2 regions of the Thermosynechococcus sp. PP555 genome follow, and region 1 is predicted to be linked to the other one. Evidence: predicted binding sites of a transcription regulator. Region 1 holds the regulator's gene; the other holds the start of a gene.

What was found. The regulator HrcA, encoded in region 1, represses chaperone genes, less so after heat shock. The targets are predictions, from matches to a motif close to TTAGCACTCNNANNNTNNGAGTGCTAA.
Region 2: groES (co-chaperone GroES) is a predicted target of HrcA. The motif match lies at 3,734-3,760, and genes of this name have one in related genera.

What each region holds. Positions count from the first base shown of each region.
Region 1 is NZ_CP134168.1:248,890-257,750, forward strand. Features, by position in the region: gene RHH27_RS01120 (glutamate-5-semialdehyde dehydrogenase) at 1-702, opposite strand, end outside; gene glgA (glycogen synthase GlgA) at 824-2,248, shown strand; gene RHH27_RS01130 (recombinase family protein) at 2,269-3,567, shown strand; gene hrcA (heat-inducible transcriptional repressor HrcA) at 3,704-4,762, shown strand; gene carA (glutamine-hydrolyzing carbamoyl-phosphate synthase small subunit) at 4,856-6,004, shown strand; gene RHH27_RS01145 (carbohydrate ABC transporter permease) at 6,001-6,879, shown strand; gene RHH27_RS01150 (IMS domain-containing protein) at 6,872-8,861, opposite strand, start outside.
Region 2 is NZ_CP134168.1:912,957-921,817, reverse strand. Features, by position in the region: gene uvrA (excinuclease ABC subunit UvrA) at 1-1,441, opposite strand, end outside; gene groL (chaperonin GroEL) at 1,616-3,253, opposite strand; gene groES (co-chaperone GroES) at 3,323-3,634, opposite strand; gene RHH27_RS04335 (carbohydrate ABC transporter permease) at 3,822-4,646, opposite strand; gene RHH27_RS04330 (MORN repeat-containing protein) at 5,062-5,694, shown strand; gene RHH27_RS04325 (folylpolyglutamate synthase/dihydrofolate synthase family protein) at 5,664-6,947, shown strand; gene RHH27_RS04320 (hypothetical protein) at 6,951-7,133, shown strand; gene RHH27_RS04315 (Fur family transcriptional regulator) at 7,308-7,700, shown strand; gene RHH27_RS04310 (GH116 family glycosyl hydrolase) at 7,738-8,861, shown strand, end outside.

The sequences.
Region 1 (8,861 bases):
AGCGACATCCACATAGAGATGACACAGACCATCGGCGTGCCCCAGCACAGGAATCCGCGTGTTGTTCTGGATATAACGTACAAATTCATTGGAACCCCGCGGAATGATCAGATCAACCCATTGATCCAGTTGCAGCAATTCCGTAATTTCTGCCCGCCGCATCAGGAGGGCGATCGCCCCAGCGGGCACTGCCGACTTCTCTAGCCCTCTGTGAATGGCCTGCATAATCGCTTGGCACGAGCGACTCGCCTCCTGTCCTCCCTTGAGAATGGCGCCATTCCCCGATTTAATTGCCAAGGAAGCAATTTGCACGACGGCATCGGGACGCGCTTCAAAAATTACCCCCAGCACCCCCAAAGGGCAGGTGACGCGACTGAGAATTAAGCCTGTATCCAATTCGCGATGGAGTTGGCGCTGACCTAGAGGATCCGCAAGGGTCGCCACTTGACGCACCCCGGCGATCGCCGCCGCTAGTTTACTGGGACTCAGTTCCAACCGCGCATAAAGAGAAGGATTGAGCTGATTGGCCTTGGCCTGCTCACAGTCGGCAGCATTGGCCGCCAGAATCTCCTCCCGCGCCGCTTCAAGGGCACAGGCCACCTGCTCTAGGGCATCATTGCGGGCAGTGGCATCCAGCTGAGCCAACAGACGCGCCTGCTCATGAACTTCTTTGACCCGTTGCACGAGGGGAGAATCTGCCATAGGGGTTGCCAATTCCAAAGACGTATAAAAGCGATCGTACGCCAAATTGTCCCGCACTTGTGGTAGGTTAACGGCAATTGCGTTGCCCTAGAATTGGCCAAAAAACAGGTTCAGGAGGATCATGCGAATTCTATTTGTTGCTGCTGAGGCGGCACCGCTGGCGAAAGTGGGGGGCATGGGAGATGTGGTGGGTTCCCTGCCCAAGGTGTTACGCCGCATGGGACATGATGTGCGCATCTTTATGCCCTACTATGGCTTCTTGCCCGACAAGGTGGAGATTCCCAAGGATCCCATCTGGATTGGCCATGCCATGTTTCAGACGTTCCATGTCTATGAAACGGTGTTGCCGGGGTCGGATGTTCCCCTTTACCTGTTTGGCCATCCCTGCTTTAATCCCCGCCGCATCTACTACGGGGAGGATGAGGACTGGCGGTTCACCTTCTTTGCCAATGGGGCAGCAGAATTTGCTTGGAACTACTGGAAACCCCAGATTATCCATTGCCACGATTGGCACACGGGAATGATCCCAGTGTGGATGCATCAGGATCCCGACATCACCACTGTGTTCACCATTCACAACTTGGCCTATCAAGGGCCCTGGCGGTGGCGCCTCGAGCAAATTACTTGGTGTCCGTGGTACATGCAGGGGCACAATACGATGGCAGCAGCACTGCAGTATGCCGATCGCGTCAATACGGTTTCGCCTACCTACGCCGAACAGATTAAAACCCCCGAATATGGTGAGAAATTGGAAGGGCTGCTGTCGTTTATTAGTGGCAAGCTCTCCGGTATTCTCAATGGCATTGATACAGAGGTCTTTGATCCCAGTACCGATCGCGCCCTTGTGCAAAACTACACCGTAGATACCCTTGAGCGGCGTAAGGCCAACAAAATTGCGCTCCAAGAGGAACTGGGGTTGGAGGTGAATTCCGGTGCTTTCTTGGTGGGGATGGTCACCCGCTTGGTGGAGCAAAAGGGGTTGGATCTGTTGATTCAGGTGCTGGATCGCTTTTTGGCCTACACCGATAGCCAGTTTGTCCTCTTGGGAACGGGCGATCGCTACTACGAAACCCAAATGTGGCAAATTGCCTCACGGTTTCCGGGGCGCTGTAGTGTCCAGTTGCTCTACAGCGATGTCCTGTCGCGGCGGATCTATGGCGGTGCCGATGCCTTCATCATGCCGAGTCGCTTTGAACCCTGTGGCATTGCTCAGATGATTGCCCTGCGCTATGGCTGTGTGCCGATTGTCCGTCGCACGGGTGGCCTTGTGGATACCGTCTCTCACCATGATCCAGAGCGGCAAACGGGAACGGGCTACTGCTTTGACCGCTATGAACCCCTTGACTTCTACACCTGTCTAGTGCGGGCGTGGGAAGGGTATCGCTACAAACGGGAGTGGCACACCCTCCAGCAGCGGGGTATGCGCGAGGACTTTAGCTGGACAAAATCAGCACTAGCCTACAATGCCCTCTATAACTCCATTTATGGCTTGCCGCCAGAGACCATGCCCAATCCTAGTCCAACCCTAGTACCGGCAACGACCTGATCCTCAGGACGATGTAATGTGTGGTCATTATTGCCTACGAGTACATTGATCCCCTCTGGCAGCCCCTCCCCGATCCCCAAGGGTGGGGGCAGGAGATTGACCACTGGGTACTGGATGTGGAGGCTGCTCGGCCGCAGTTGCGGTACTGGTTGCAGCGGTTAGCACCGGGCTATTGGCTGTTACACCAATTAAGTGCCCTTGGCCAAACGGTGATGGAAGTGAGCGATCGCCTGCGGCAACTGGAGGCAGCGGGTATTATGGTGATTGCCCTAGCCGAAGGCTACGTGAGCGATCGCCCCCCCAGCGGAGATCAGCTGCTATCCCTTTGGGATCAAGTAAAGCAGCAACTCCATCACCACACTCTCTGCCATGGCCATGCCCGCAATCGCCTCAAGCACCGTCCGCCGCCGGGTCGTGCTCCCTATGGCTATCGCCGGGGCAAAGAGCACTATGTCATTGATCGAGCGGCAGCCGTTGTCGTCAAGGATTTTGTCGAGCATTTTCTCCTTTATGGCTCCCTCAGTGCAGCGGTGCGCTTTATTGCCACCACCCACCACAAGCAGATTAGCGTAGCGACCGGTCGGCGCTGGTTGACCCACCCCGTCTATCGCGGCCATCTCTACTACCAAGGGAAAACGGTGACTCCTCAGACCCATGCCCCCCTGATTGCCCCCGATGAAGCGGCTCAGGTGGATCGGCTGTTGCGACGCCAACGCTCTCTGCCTCGTCGCAGTGCCAGTGCCCCCCATCCTCTGGCGGGATTGGTGATTTGCCGCCAATGTCAGCAACGCTTTGGCCGGACTCAGGTGCAGCCTTACCGCCAACCGAGCCAATATGCCTACTTGCGTCCCCTGCACTGTCCCCTCTCCCCCAAATGTCGCAGCATTCCCTACGACGCGGCCTTGGCTGCTGTGATTGATCAAATTGCTGAGCGCCTGCCGCCCGCGATCGCCCAACTGTCGCTGCCGCCGCCACCGTTGACGGCTCAACTGCAAGCAATTGAAACCCAACTGCACCGCCTTGCCGAACTAGAAGCCCAAGGCCTCTTGGATCCCGAAACCGCTCAACTGCGCCGCTATAAACTGGCTGGGGAACGGGCACAAATTGAGGCACAGCAGGCCCAATTGCCCCCTAGTAATCTTTTGCAACTGGCGGTGACCCTTGGTCAGCCGCAATTTTGGTACCAACTCTCGGCAGCAGAGCAACGGTTCTATCTACGGGAGTTTTTACATGCCATAGCGGTCACCAGCCGCCCGCCACAGCCTTGGTCGATCCATCTGCAATTTATTTGGGAATCCCCCATTGGCAGTACTGCTTAGCCATTTCTAGCTGAGTTTTTAGTCACAAAAGACCAATCGCCATAGCCGCAAGTTGCAACTCAGAATTGCTGAAATACAAAGGCTAGTTTATAGATAGATAAAAAACACAGATAACAAGTCACAGGTGTAAGGGGTTATGACGATTGAACTCAGCGATCGCCAAAAACAAATTCTTGGCGCCACGATTAACCATTACATTGCCACGGCAGAACCCGTCGGCTCAAAAGCGATCGCCACGGAATACAACCTCAACGTCAGCCCGGCCACGGTGCGCAATACGATGCTGCTCCTCGAAAAAAGTGGCCTGCTTTACCAACCCCACACCTCCGCAGGGCGGGTGCCCTCTGATTCTGGCTATCGCGTCTATGTGGATGAACTGATCCAGCCCATTCCCGATGTGGCTCGCAAAGCCGAGAGTCTCTTGAGTGAGCGGTTTATCTGGGGACAACAACGCCTTGAGGTGATCTTGCGGCAAGCGGCGCAGTTGCTCTCGGATCTCAGTGGTTACATTACCCTGATTACGCTCCCCAATCGTTTGGAGCGGCAGATTCGGGTGATTCAACTGGTCGCCTTGGATTCCCAGCAGGTGATGGTGATTCTTGTGCTCGATACCTACGAAACCCAGTCGGCACTGATCCAATTGGATCAAGGGGAAGAAGACCCTGAGCTACGGGAGCGCACCCTACAGGTACTGACTAACTTCCTCAATCATCAGTTGCAGGGGCGATCGCTGGTGGAACTCAGTGCCATTGACTGGCAAAAACTGGATTTGGAGTTTCAGACCTACAGTCAGCAGCTTCAGACCCTACTGCGGCAGTTGAGCGATCGCTACAGCCACCAAGGCACTTCCTTTGTCATCAGTGGTCTTGCCGATGTTCTCCAGCAGCCAGAGTTTTCCCAAGTGGAGCAGGTGCAAATGCTACTGCATCTTCTCGAAGACCAACAGGATCAACTGGCTCCCTTGATCAGTGGCGATAGCCAAGCCCCCTCGCAGGTGCAAATCCGCATTGGCAGTGAAAATACCTTAGCGCCGATGCAGTCCTGTACACTGGTTTATTCCTGCTATTGCTATGGGGACTCCCCCGTGGGCAGTATTGGCATTCTAGGGCCGACGCGGATGCCCTATGCACGGATTATTCCCCTAGTGGCCACAGCGGCAGATTATCTAACTGAACAGGTGAGTCGCCGCAAGTAAGAAAATCAAAACATCCGAGAATTCTTGTGCAGTCAACGGCCGGCTTTATCATGCACAATAAACTATTGGGCTTTCCCAGTTGGAGATATTGAAATGCCGACACCCGCCTTGCTGGTTCTTGCCGATGGTTCAGTCTTTCGCGGTTTTTCCTTTGGGGCACCGGGAACAGCCATTGGCGAAGTGGTCTTTAATACCGGCATGACGGGTTATCAAGAGGTACTCACTGACCCAAGCTATTGTGGTCAAATCGTGACATTCACCTACCCTGAGTTGGGCAATACTGGAACCACGCCCGAAGACGATGAATCCGATCGCCCCCAAGTGCGCGGTGCGGTTGCTCGCCATATCTGTGACATTCCCAGTAACTGGCGATCGCAACAATCCTTACCTGATTACCTCAAAGCCCATCGCATTCCCGCCATTTACGGGATTGACACCCGCGCCCTCACCCGCAAAATTCGTACTGTCGGTGCCATGAATGGCGGCATCTCCACGGAAATCCTTGATCCCGTTGAACTGCTGCAAAAAGTCCTTGCCGCTCCCAGTATGCAGGGACAAAATCTAGCCAAGGTGGTGACCACCCGCACCCCCTATGAATGGACAGAACCGACGCCCCCGGCTTGGGAATTTCGTCCCCAAACAGCCACCGAAGAGCCACCCTTGACGGTTGTGGCCATTGACTTTGGCGTGAAGCGCAACATTCTCCGTCGCTTGGCTAGTTATGGTTGCCGTGTGATTGTTGTGCCGGCGGATACCCCAGCGGAAACGATTCTCAGCTATGACCCCGATGGCATTTTCCTCTCCAATGGCCCCGGCGACCCTGCGGCGGTTCAGGAAGGCATTGAAACCGCACGCAAATTACTGGCGGCTCAGCGTCCCATGTTTGGCATTTGTCTGGGGCATCAGTTGTTGGGACTTTCTTTGGGGGCGGAAACCTTCAAACTGAAATTTGGTCACCGCGGGTTGAACCAGCCCGCTGGCCTGACCCGGCAAGTGGAAATTACCAGCCAAAACCACGGCTTTGCCATTACTGAAGAATCCCTTGCCCAAACCCCCGTTGAGATTACCCACTTTAACCTCAATGACAAAACCGTTGCCGGTCTGAAGCACCAAACATTGCCGATTTTCTCAGTGCAGTACCACCCTGAGGCCAGCCCCGGCCCCCACGATGCTGATTATCTCTTTGGCGACTTTGTGGCGCAAATGCGTGCCTATCGTCAACAACACCCCCGCAGCCAATGAAAGGGCGATCGCTCACCCCCTATCTCTTTCTTGCCCCGGCCTTGGGGTTACTCACACTGACGGTCTTTTGGCCAGCCCTACAGGCCTTTTTCCTGAGTTTCACCCGCTATGAGATGGATCTCCTGAGTCCGCCTGTGTGGGTGGGATGGGCCAACTTTGCGCAATTGTGGCGCGATGGTGTTTTCTGGAAAACCTTGGCCAATACTTTCCTCTATTTAGTGGTCGTGGTGCCGATTCTGGCGATCGCCCCCCTGCTGTTGGCGATTCTGGTCAATCAACCTCTGCGGGGCATCCACTGGTTTCGTGCTGCCTACTACAGCCCCGTGATTATCTCAATGGTGGTGGCGGGGATTGCTTGGCGCTGGCTCTATGCCCCCAATGGCCTCTTCAATCAACTGGTACAGGGTCTGCATCTGCGGGACACCCCGATTCCTTGGCTGACAAGTCCCCAACTTGCCCTCTTTAGTGTCATGGCCGTCACGATTTGGAAAGGCTTGGGCTACTACATGGTGATCTATCTGGCGGGACTTCAGGGGATTAGTGGTGAACTCTACGAAGCGGCAGCACTCGATGGCAGTGACGGCTGGCGACAGCATTGGGATATTACCCTACCGCTGATGCGTCCCTATATTCTTTTGGTGAGCATTATCTCAGCAATTTCTGCCACGAAGGTCTTTGAAGAGGTCTATGTCATGACCCAAGGGGGGCCCCTCAATAGCTCCAAGACAATTGTTTATTACATCTATGAGAATGCCTTTCAGCGCTTAGAGATCAACTACGCCTGTACGATGGGACTGGTCTTATTCCTATTTATCCTGTCGTTGTCTCTCTTGAATCTCAAGTTTGGCCGACAGGTGGAAATGCCCCTTAGCTAACCACCTGCATGCGTTGAATCAACCATTGATTGCCGCGACGGGTAAAGGTGTAAATGACGCGGTAGGGATCGCTATAGGAAATATCATTGCGTAGGGTTCCCTGTTCATAGAAACGGGCATCCTCATTGACTTCCACCAATACATCCACGCGATCGCTGCCTCGGGGACGGACTTCCTTCACTTCTAGGTTCCGCAGGGTATAGACCCAATGGCTGCCCTCGGATTTTAAGCTCTGTGCCCGCGATCGCCAGCGGCTGAGTTCTGGCTCCGCCAAAATCGTTGCTAGTTTGTCCATCTCAAATGCCGTGCCAAGGGCTTGGGCTTTAATTTGCTGCCACGTGCGGAGGCGATCGCGTGCCATCTCCGGCGTTAAGGTGGTGGCTAAGGTCGTTGGTTGTGGCGTTGGGGTTGGCGTTGCCACAGGAGTTGGCGTCGGGGTCACTGGCGGTGGTGGTGGTGGGGCTTCAGCCGTTTTGGCTGGCCAATAGACTTTTGCCAAGGCGCCTAACCCAACAAGAACAACCCCTGCACCCATCCAAAACCAAGTCTGACGTTTTTTGTGGTGACTGGTTGGAGGGCGGCGCCGTTTGCGAGTGGATGCTGGGGGCGTGTCGGTCTCCGTTGCGGTTGAAGAGCGGGTAGCAGCCGCTGCCGAAAAGCCTTGACCCAGCCCAGTATGATACTCCAAGGGCAACGTTTCCGCTGTGAAGGAGACGGGCGGCGGCACGGCCACCGTTGGTCTAATGACTTCGGGGAGGGCAGAGGCAGTGGTGCTGGGCGGTTCAGGGGCAAAGGAGTCGTCACTGAGAGCCTCTAAGTAGGTTTGGATATCGGGATCCGCAAAGTAGGCATCCAAGGCCACCGGCGTTTCCCCCAAATCCCGAAAAGCAGGATAAATTTCTTCCCGTAGCCATTGCTCTGTGTAGTAGTACAGGCCCGGCAGCAGATCGCTGGAGTCATGGGAATGACGGCGGATAAAGGCGAGACTCTGCTGATCTTGAGATTTATCGAGAGCGGCCAAGGCCTCAGCAGGTTGTCCCAACAGCAGTAAACAACTGGCCAGTTCGAGGTAGATGTCTTGATTGGGAGAGAGCCGCTCTAGTAAATTCTTGGCACGGCGAATATAGCTCGGCTGAAGTTCCTGTACGCCCCGTGCCACCAGCGCATGCACTGCCAGATAGGTCGCTACTGCTGAGGGACGGCGGGATTCTCGTTCAAAGAGTTCCTGTTGCTCTGCTACGGTGAGATGGCTGCGCAGTTGCAAAATAAATTTGAGAAAATCCTCAACCCCTAGGCCAGAGTGATCGTCATGACGACCTTCAATGCCCCCGCGATCGCTGAGCATCTCCCGCAGCAATAAAATACCCCGCTGCCGATTCACACTATCGGATAGAGGCAGTGCCAGTAACTCCAGAATGCGGTAGGGACGCAGCCGATGCAGTTCCGTCTCCAACTGCTCCTGGAGGTCGGGAAACAGGTTCGCCCGCTGAAGTACCTCTAGACCGGCTTCGAGGCGAGAGGCGGCTGCTTGGTAGGACTGCCGCTGCCATTCCTCGCGTCCCAATTCCAAATAGGCCAAAGCCACAGTCAGCGTAATGTCAGCAACGGCGGCAGAGGAAGTATAGGGGCGGTTGAGATCAAAAGCATCCTCCTTTAGGAATTGTTCTCCCAGTTTGACCACTTGGGAGTAGTTCCCCAGTTCATAGAGCAGGAGGAGCGCCCCCGAAAATTGCTGATCACTAATTTCAAGGTGGGGAGCGGTGGCATCGGGATCCAACTGGGCAATCAAATCATTGGGGTCAACGGCACAGCAGTGGCGATCGTAGGCATGGCGCTGCTCAGGTTCTCGCAAAACCGCATAGGCTTGCTCAATGAGTTCACGACGGGTGGAAACGGTGGTGGGGGAGTGTTGATGGGTGGGCAGTTGCAACAGCCGATCCTGAAACGCTTGCTCGATTTGCTCCGGCGTTGCCTGAATTGGC
Region 2 (8,861 bases), 660 kb from region 1:
CCACATCCACGAGAAACTGTAATCGCGCGGTCACTTCCCGCAGAGCCAGCTCCGCAATCTGCTGTTGGCGGGCACTCAGTTGGAGCGATCGCAGCCGTGCTAAACACTCACGAATCGAGACACTGGTGAGATCCGTGAGGCGATATTGCCCCAAGCGCACTGCTAGGGCGGCGGGTTTTAGGCGTTGACCACCACAGGCGGGGCAGGTTTGATTGACTTGGTACTCTTCCAATTTTTGCTTGTAGGCTTCGGAGGTGGTCTCGCGGTACTGCCGCTCTAGAATTGGGATCACCCCTTGGAATTGGCGGTAATAGTCCCGTTTGCGATAGCGGGAATCGGCGGGGATGAGAATTGGGGTATCGGTGCCGTAGAGGATAATTTCCCGTTGCAACTCCGTGAGGCGGTACCACGGTGTATTGATGTCAAAGCCAAAGGCCTCAGCAATGCCACAGAGGAGAGCAAGGTAGTAGTCGTGTTCTTTCTCGGCCCAGGGGGCGATCGCCAGATAGACCGGTAGTTCAGGATTGGGGACAATCAACTCCGGACTAAATTTGCGCAAATAGCCCAAGCCATGACACTCTGGACAGGCACCGTAGGGGGAGTTAAACGAAAACAGCCGCGGCGATAGCTCATCCATCACGGCCCCATGCTCCGGACAGGCAAAATTTTCGGAAAATAGGAGCGTTTGACCCTCAGCCTCACCCTCGCGGGGTACCACACTGACCATTGCCGTACCATTGGCATGGTGCAACGCCGTTCGCAGCGAGTCCGCTAAGCGTTCTTCAATGCCAGGTTTGAGCACAAGGCGATCGACAACAATTTCAATCGTGTGGGCATGGTTTTTATCCAGTTCAATGGCATCACTGAGGTCGCGCACCTCGCCATTAATGCGAACCCGCACAAAACCTTCACTAGCAAGACTCGACAGCAGTTTTTTATGCGTGCCCTTTTTCCCCTTGACAATAGGAGCTAGAACTTGAAAGCGCGTCTGAGGGGGCAACTGCATCACCTGATCCACCATTTCATCAATGGTTTGGGGGCGAATCGAGCGATCGCAATGGGGGCAATGGGGTTCACCCGCACGGCCATAGAGCAGCCGCAGGTAATCATAGATTTCCGTCACCGTGCCCACCGTCGAGCGAGGATTGTGGGAAGTGGACTTTTGATCAATGGAAATCGCTGGACTCAGCCCCTCAATGGCATCCACATCCGGCTTATCCAACTGACCGAGGAATTGCCGTGCATAGGCACTCAGCGACTCCACATAGCGGCGTTGCCCTTCAGCAAAAATCGTGTCAAAGGCCAGAGAGGACTTACCGGAACCAGAAACCCCTGTCATCACAATCAGGCGATCGCGGGGCAGATCGAGGTCAATGTTTTTCAGATTATGCTGCCGTGCACCCCGAACCCGAATTTCACCCGTAGGCACTGGATCGCCCATGCTGCAAACTGCGAATGTTAAAAAACGTTACATTGAGGGTTATTATAGCAACGCGGCCAGACCCGTTTGGCACCATCCAATAAAAAAGCGGGGTGTGGTTTCCCCGCTGTGAGTGTGACTTAGGTTACTTGCGCTGAACCCAGTGAGTTTCAGGGATTCACCGACGGGTTGGGCTTAGTAGTCGAAGTCACCGCCCATGCCGGCACTGGCACCCGCAGGATTGTTGTCCTTGGGTTCGGGTTTGTCAACGATGATGCACTCGGTGGTCAGCACCATACCGGCAATAGAGGCCGCATTTTGCAGAGCCGAGCGGGTGACTTTGGCAGGGTCAACGATACCAGCATCGAACATGTTGACATATTCATCTTTGGCGGCATCATAACCCACATCGAAGGGTTTTTCTTTGACCCGTTCGACAATGATGGCACCGTTTTGACCCGCGTTTTCAGCGATGCGACGCAGGGGAGCGCTAAGGGCACGCTCAACAATGTTGGCACCAATCAGTTCTTCACCCGTCAGGTGCTCAGCCGCCCAGTTGCTCAACTCAGGCGCCAAGTGCACCAAGGTGGTACCGCCACCGGGAACGATCCCCTCTTCAACAGCGGCTTTGGTGGCGTTAATCGCATCTTCCAGACGGAGTTTGCGATCTTTCATTTCGGTTTCAGTGGCAGCACCGACTTTAATCACTGCCACACCACCGGCCAGTTTGGCCAACCGCTCCTGCAGTTTTTCTTTGTCATAGCTGGAGTCGGTTTCTTCGATTTGGCGACGGATTTGCTCGCAGCGAGCTTTGACGGCTTTTTCATTGCCTTCGGCCACAATCGTGGTGTGATCTTTGGTGATGGTGATGCGGCGAGCTTTACCGAGCATATCCAGCTTGGTATTTTCCAGCTTCAGACCGGCATCTTCGGTGATCACTTGACCCGCTGTGAGGACGGCAATATCTTCGAGCATTGCTTTACGGCGATCGCCAAAGCCGGGAGCTTTCACCGCAGCCACATTCAAGACACCGCGCAGACGGTTGACCACGAGGGTCGCCAAGGCTTCTTTCTCGATGTCTTCAGCAATGATCACCAGCGGTTTACCGGCGCGAGCCACTTGTTCGAGGATCGGCACCAGATCTTGCACTAAGGTAATTTTCTTGTCGGTGATCAGCACGAAGGGTTCATCAAGCACCGCTTCCATGCGCTCGGTGTCGGTGGCAAAGTAGGGGGAGATGTAGCCCTTGTCAAAGCGCATCCCCTCAGTGACCTCGAGTTCGGTGGTCATGGATTTGCCTTCTTCGAGGGAGATCACGCCTTCTTTGCCCACCTTGTCCATGGCATCGGCAATCATCCGACCCACTTCTTCATCGTTACCGGCAGAGATCGCTGCCACTTGGGCAATGGCTTTGGAATCTTCCACCGGACGGGCATGTTCAGCAATTTTTTCCACAAGGAAGTGGGTGGCTTTGTCAATCCCGCGTTTCAGGGCAATGGGGTTAGCACCGGCAGCTACGTTGCGCAGCCCCTCTTTCACCATGGCATGGGCAAGAACCGTTGCCGTAGTCGTACCGTCACCGGCAGCATCATTGGTTTTCGAGGCGGCTTGGCGGATCAGCGCCACACCGGTATTTTCAATGTGATCTTCCAGTTCAATTTCCTTGGCGATCGTCACCCCGTCGTTGACAATTTGGGGGGCGCCAAATTTTTTCTCCAGAACTACGTTCCGTCCTTTAGGACCAAGGGTCACGGCCACGGATTCAGCCAAGATGTCCATCCCTTTTTCGAGGGCACGACGAGCATTTTCGTTGTAGATAATGCGCTTCGCCATAGGTGTTTCCTACCTCAATCGTTCAACAGTGATGAAAAATCGCACAGAAATGTAAGGAGTGTCAGCGACTTAGCCAACAATGGCCAAGATGTCTTTTTCCGAGAGGAGAACGTAGTCTTCGCCCGCCAGTTTCACTTCAGTACCGGCATATTTGGAGTACAGCACTTTGTCCCCCACTTTCACATCCATGGGCTGACGCTTGCCGTCTTCAGTGAGTTTGCCAGGACCGACGGCGGTCACTTCGCCCACTTGGGGTTTTTCACGGGCATTGTCGGGCAGGAGGATGCCCCCTGCGGTACGTTCTTCACTTTCGCTGACTTTGACAAAAATGCGATCGCCCAACGGCTTCACAGTTGAAACGCTTAGAGATACGGCTGCCATAGCGTACTGTTCTCCCAATTGTAAGAGTATGGATTGATAGCACTCACTGCACGGCTCATCGCGCAGTTTTTGGGGGGCAAGAGCATCACTTGCAGTTGTTTAGCACTCTCACCCTTCGAGTGCTAATGTAGCGAGAGACGGTTGGCGATCGCAACTCCTGTTGCAGTACGGTTTTCCGAACGGAACTTTAGCTCTTTAGTCCCGTCGTGGCAATGCCGCGAATCAGTTGCCGCTGACCCAAAATAAACAAAATCATCACCGGCACAGTGGCAATCACCGCCGCCGCCATCATCAACGGCCAATCATTGGTGAACTGCTCCTGAAAACTGGCCAAGGAAAGCTGCACTGTGATCAGTTCTGGCTTAGTGGTAAAGACCAAGGGCTTAAAGAGGTCATTCCACTCCCCAATAAAGGTAAAGATAAAGAGTGTGACCAAGGCCGGTCGGCTCAGGGGCAAGAGAATATGCCAGAGGACTTGCCAGCGATTTGCCCCATCCAAGAGGGCTGCCTCCTCAAGGGCAACGGGCAATGTGAGAAAAAACTGCCGCATCAAAAAGACGCCAAAGCCATTGGCCGCCGTCGGCAAGATCAAGGCGCCATAGGTATTGATCAGATGACCCGCCTTGAGGATGAGGAAAATTGGGATCACCAAAAGTTGAAATGGGATCACTAGGGTTGCCAGCATCAGCAGCAAAATCGTCTGTTGCCCCGGAAACGAAAGTCGCGCAAGGGCGTAACCCGCTAGGGCTGAGGTCACCAACTGGAGCGCCGTTACCGCTAAAGCCACAAACGTTGAGTTGGCAAAGGCCAAGATAAAGTGTCCCTCCTGCCATGCTGCCTGATAGCTCTGCCATGTCCAGCCTTGGGGTGGCAACAATTGGGTAGGTAGGGTTCCCGGTGGCCAGCCCGACGTACAGAGCACCACCAGTAGGGGGCTGAGAACCAGCAACGCCCCCAATGTCAATACTAGGGTCAACCCCAAGGAGTGACCCCTGCCCAAGAGCCGTTTCAGCCCATCCACAACCTTCCGCTCCCCAAACAAAACCCTGCGCCCTTCGGAAAGCCAGCCTCTTGAGAGCTGCATGTCCAATTCTCCCTCATCCCTGCTTTAACTGCCAGTGAGGTACATTCTCCTTCCCCCTTTCATAGAGATTTATCTGCCCCACTCAGGGGGTTGGGAGGGCGCTTGAGGACATCCTTGCAATCAAGATTTTGCTCAAGACGCTATCAAGGGAGCACTATACCACCCTTTGCGTCTCGCAAGAGAGTGTTTGACCACCCTCCTGAGGACTTGCTTATTCAAAGTGCTGCAGGCACAGAGACCGATTCCAAGACAAAGCTTTGAGTTTCCTCCCCAAGTTTGCATAGGAGACAAGCTGTGCCAGTTAGAGAAGTTGCAATTGTCCACCCTTGTGGAGTGTCCAGTAATGACTCATCTGTACAACCCAAATCCTGCTGTTATTTACCGCTGGGTGATGAGTTCTTGCCTTGTTGGTTTAGGATGTGCAACCCTGCACTTAGCTCCTGTAACTGCCCAAATTGCCGTCTATGAAGGGCGGCGTGTCACCGGGGATGTTACCATGACACTTCCCGACGGCAGCACCTACAAAGGGGAATTGCTCAATGGTCGCTTTAATGGCCAAGGTATCCTCACAATGGCCAATGGCAACCGCTATGAAGGGGAATTTCGCAATGGCCGCTACCACGGTCAGGGGGTGCTCACCTATGCCGATGGGGGACGCTACGAAGGGGGGTTTGTGGATGGCATCTTCAATGGCAAGGGCACTCTCCAACTGGCCAATGGTCAACGCTACGAGGGCACGTTTCTCAATGGTCAATACCATGGGGAGGGGGTGCTCACCTTTCCCGACGGTACCCGCTATGAGGGGCAGTTTCTAGCGGGCAAGTATCATGGAACTGGAACGCTCTCCTTCGGAGATGGCACAAGCTATGCCGGACAGTTTCGCAATGGCTTATTTGAAGGACAGGGGGTCTTTACGCTACCGGATGGCTCCCGCATTGTGGCCACATGGCGCAATGGTCGCCGCGAACCCCGCTAATCTGCTTCAATCAGGCTGTGAGTGATCCGCTGACGGCGGCGCTAAGTCCCTACGCCCGCTTTGGGGTGCGCCTTGGCCTTGAACCCATCCAAGCGCTGCTGAGTGCTTTGGGGTCTCCCCAGTTACAGGTGCCCTTGATCCACGTTGCGGGGACAAATGGCAAAGGGTCGGTGTGTGCCTATTTGGATAGTGTTTTGCGGGCGGCGGGCTATCGCACGGGACGTTATACTTCACCCCATCTGTTGAGTTGGTGTGAGCGCATTTGTGTCGATGGTGAACCCATTGCCCCTGAGGTCTTTTTGACCTTGATTCAACACATTGAAGCGGTACTGCCACAGGTGGCTTATCCCCCCAGTCAGTTTGAAGTGATCACGGCGGCGGCATGGTTGTATTTTGCCCAGCAGCGGGTGGATGTGGCGGTGATAGAGGTGGGCTTGGGGGGGCGCTTGGATGCCACCAATGTATGTCAGCCCCCTTTGGTGAGTGTGATTACCTCCATCGGTTGGGATCATTGGCAGCGGTTGGGCAATACCTTGGGGGCGATCGCTGGCGAAAAAGCAGGTATTCTCAAGCCGGGCGTGCCAGCCGTCATTGGCCCTGTTCCCCCCGAGGCAGAGGCGGTGATTGCGCAGCGTTTGGAAGCTTTGGGGTGCCCAGCGATCTGGCCAGAACCAGCCCAGTGGTGTGCAAAGCGGCCGGGATGGGCGATTTGGAGGGGGATGGAGTACCCTTTGCCCTTGGCTGGAGAAATGCAGTTGGTCAATTCAGCGATCGCGATCGCCACGCTACAACAGTTACAATCTCAAGGCTGGCAGATTTCCCGAGAAGCGATTCAACAGGGAATGGCACAAACCCGCTGGCCGGGACGACTGCAATGGTTACAGTGGCAAGGGCGCAAACTGCTCATTGATGGTGCCCACAATGCTCCTGCCGCCGCCTACCTACGGCAATACGTGGATCAACTGGGCTGGACAGAGGTGACATGGGTGGTGGGGATGCTCGCCAATAAGGATCATGAGGGGATTCTCAAACATCTCCTGCGAGGGGGCGATCGCCTGTGGTTGGTACCCGTACTGGATCACGCTAGCGCTGACTTAGAGGACTTGAAGGCACTTGCCTACACCTGTTGCCCTGAGTTAGGGGAATGCCGTCTTTTTAAGGAGGTGACTGAGGCACTCGATAGGGCAGGCGATCGCTGTGTGGTCTGTGGCTCCCTTTACTTAATTGCTGGCGTTTTGGGAAAGAACTCATAATTGATGTGGGACACTCCCTTTCAAGGAGACACTTATTTCTACGGCACAGAGCCAAACGATTTCCTCAAAGCCCATGCCCATGACTTTGTGCCCCAAGGGCAAATTCTCTCCCTCGTCGAAGGGGAAGGGCGTAATGCCGTCTATCTTGCTCAGCAGGGATATGCCGTCACGGCTGTGAATGCCTAGGACTGGCGAAAGCCCAGCGCCTTGCTCAAGAACGGGGAGTCGCCATTACTACCTATCACTGCGATCTGCGGGATGTTGACCTTGGTGAAAATGCGTGGGATGGGATGATTGCTATTTTTTGCCATCTGCCACCGGAGCGGAACGGTAAAATCAAGGTAATGTTGTCCTATTGCTATGCCGCCGCGACGCACCCGTAGCCAAGTCATTATTCTCGATGCCCTTAGAGCCAGTGGCCGAGCGCTCTCGGCACAGGAACTATTTTTGGAACTACGGCAGCGGCAAACTCCCCTAGGACTGGCAACGGTTTATCGCACCCTCGATAGTCTGCGCATCAATGGTGAGGTGCAAGCACGGGCGTTGCCCAGTGGCGAATTGGTCTATAGCCTCGTGCAGCAGGATCAACACTACCTCACCTGTTTGCACTGTGGGGCATCGATTCAGATTAACTGCTGCCCAGTCCAGCACTTAGAAGCTGAGCTACAACAGTCCTACCATTTTGAGATTTTCTACCATACCCTTGAGTTTTTCGGTCTTTGTGCCAAGTGCCAAGTGACGGTGCAGCGCTAAAAGGGTATTCTGGATCAGACAGGTCTTCAGAAAGGGTGTGATTGAATTTGCCAACTGTACCTGGACACGGGCGATCGCCCAAGGCTGGGAAAATCCCTACCGCGTTCGCTATGCCAGCAATTTAGACGATGGCCCTTGGCATGGCATGCCGCTGGGGGGGTTTGGCGCAGGTTGCATTGGCCGTTCTTCTGCTGGGGATTTTAATTTCTGGCATATTGACGGCGGAGAGCACATTTTTGGCACCCTAGCGGCCTGTCAATTTAGTCTTTTTGAGCAGGGAGAGCAGACACAGGCCTATGCCCTAGGGACTCCCCCTAGCGATGGCCGCCTCAGCACTTGGCAATGGTATCCGGCTGGCAAAGGTATCTACGCTGCCCGCTATCCCCGCAGTTGGTTTGTCTATGAGGGGGTCTTTAAGGCTGAGATCACCTGCGAACAGTTTTCACCGATTCTGCCCCACAACTACCAAGAAACCAGTTACCCCGTGGCAGTGTTTCTGTGGACGTTTAGCAATCCCACGGATCAGCCCCTCACCCTCAGCTTGATGTTCTCGTGGCAAAATACCGTCGGTTGGTTTCGCAATACCACCCCTTCCTCTGCCATTGAAATCCGCGATGATGGCAGCCCCGTCTATACCTACATGCCCCCTTGGGGTCAAAGTGACGGCAATTTTAATGAACTGATTCAAACGGAGTCCTACCAAGGTTGGCGACTGCGCCGTACGCCCCACCCGAACCCACCCCAAGAAGGCGATGGTGAATGGGCAGCATTGGTTCCCACAGGCCTTGGTGAGTTTTTTGGCTGTAGTCGCTGGCAGCCAGAGGGGGATGGGGCACAACTGTGGCAATCATTTTCGGGGGATGGTTCCCTACCAATTGTCAATGATCCAACCCCAGCGGCAGCGGGAGAACAGGTGGCCGCCGCCTTTGCGGTGCGCTTTGCCTTGGCACCTAGGCAAACAAAACAAATTCCCGTGGTCTTGGCGTGGGACTTTCCTGTGACTGAGTTTGGTAAGGGCGTGATCTATTACCGTCGCTACACGGATTTTTGCGATCGCAGTGGCACCAATGCTATCACCCTTGCCGCCCGTGGCCTAGAGCATTACAAGGAATGGCAACAGCAGATTCGCACTTGGCAAGCGCCAATTCTCACCCACCCCGA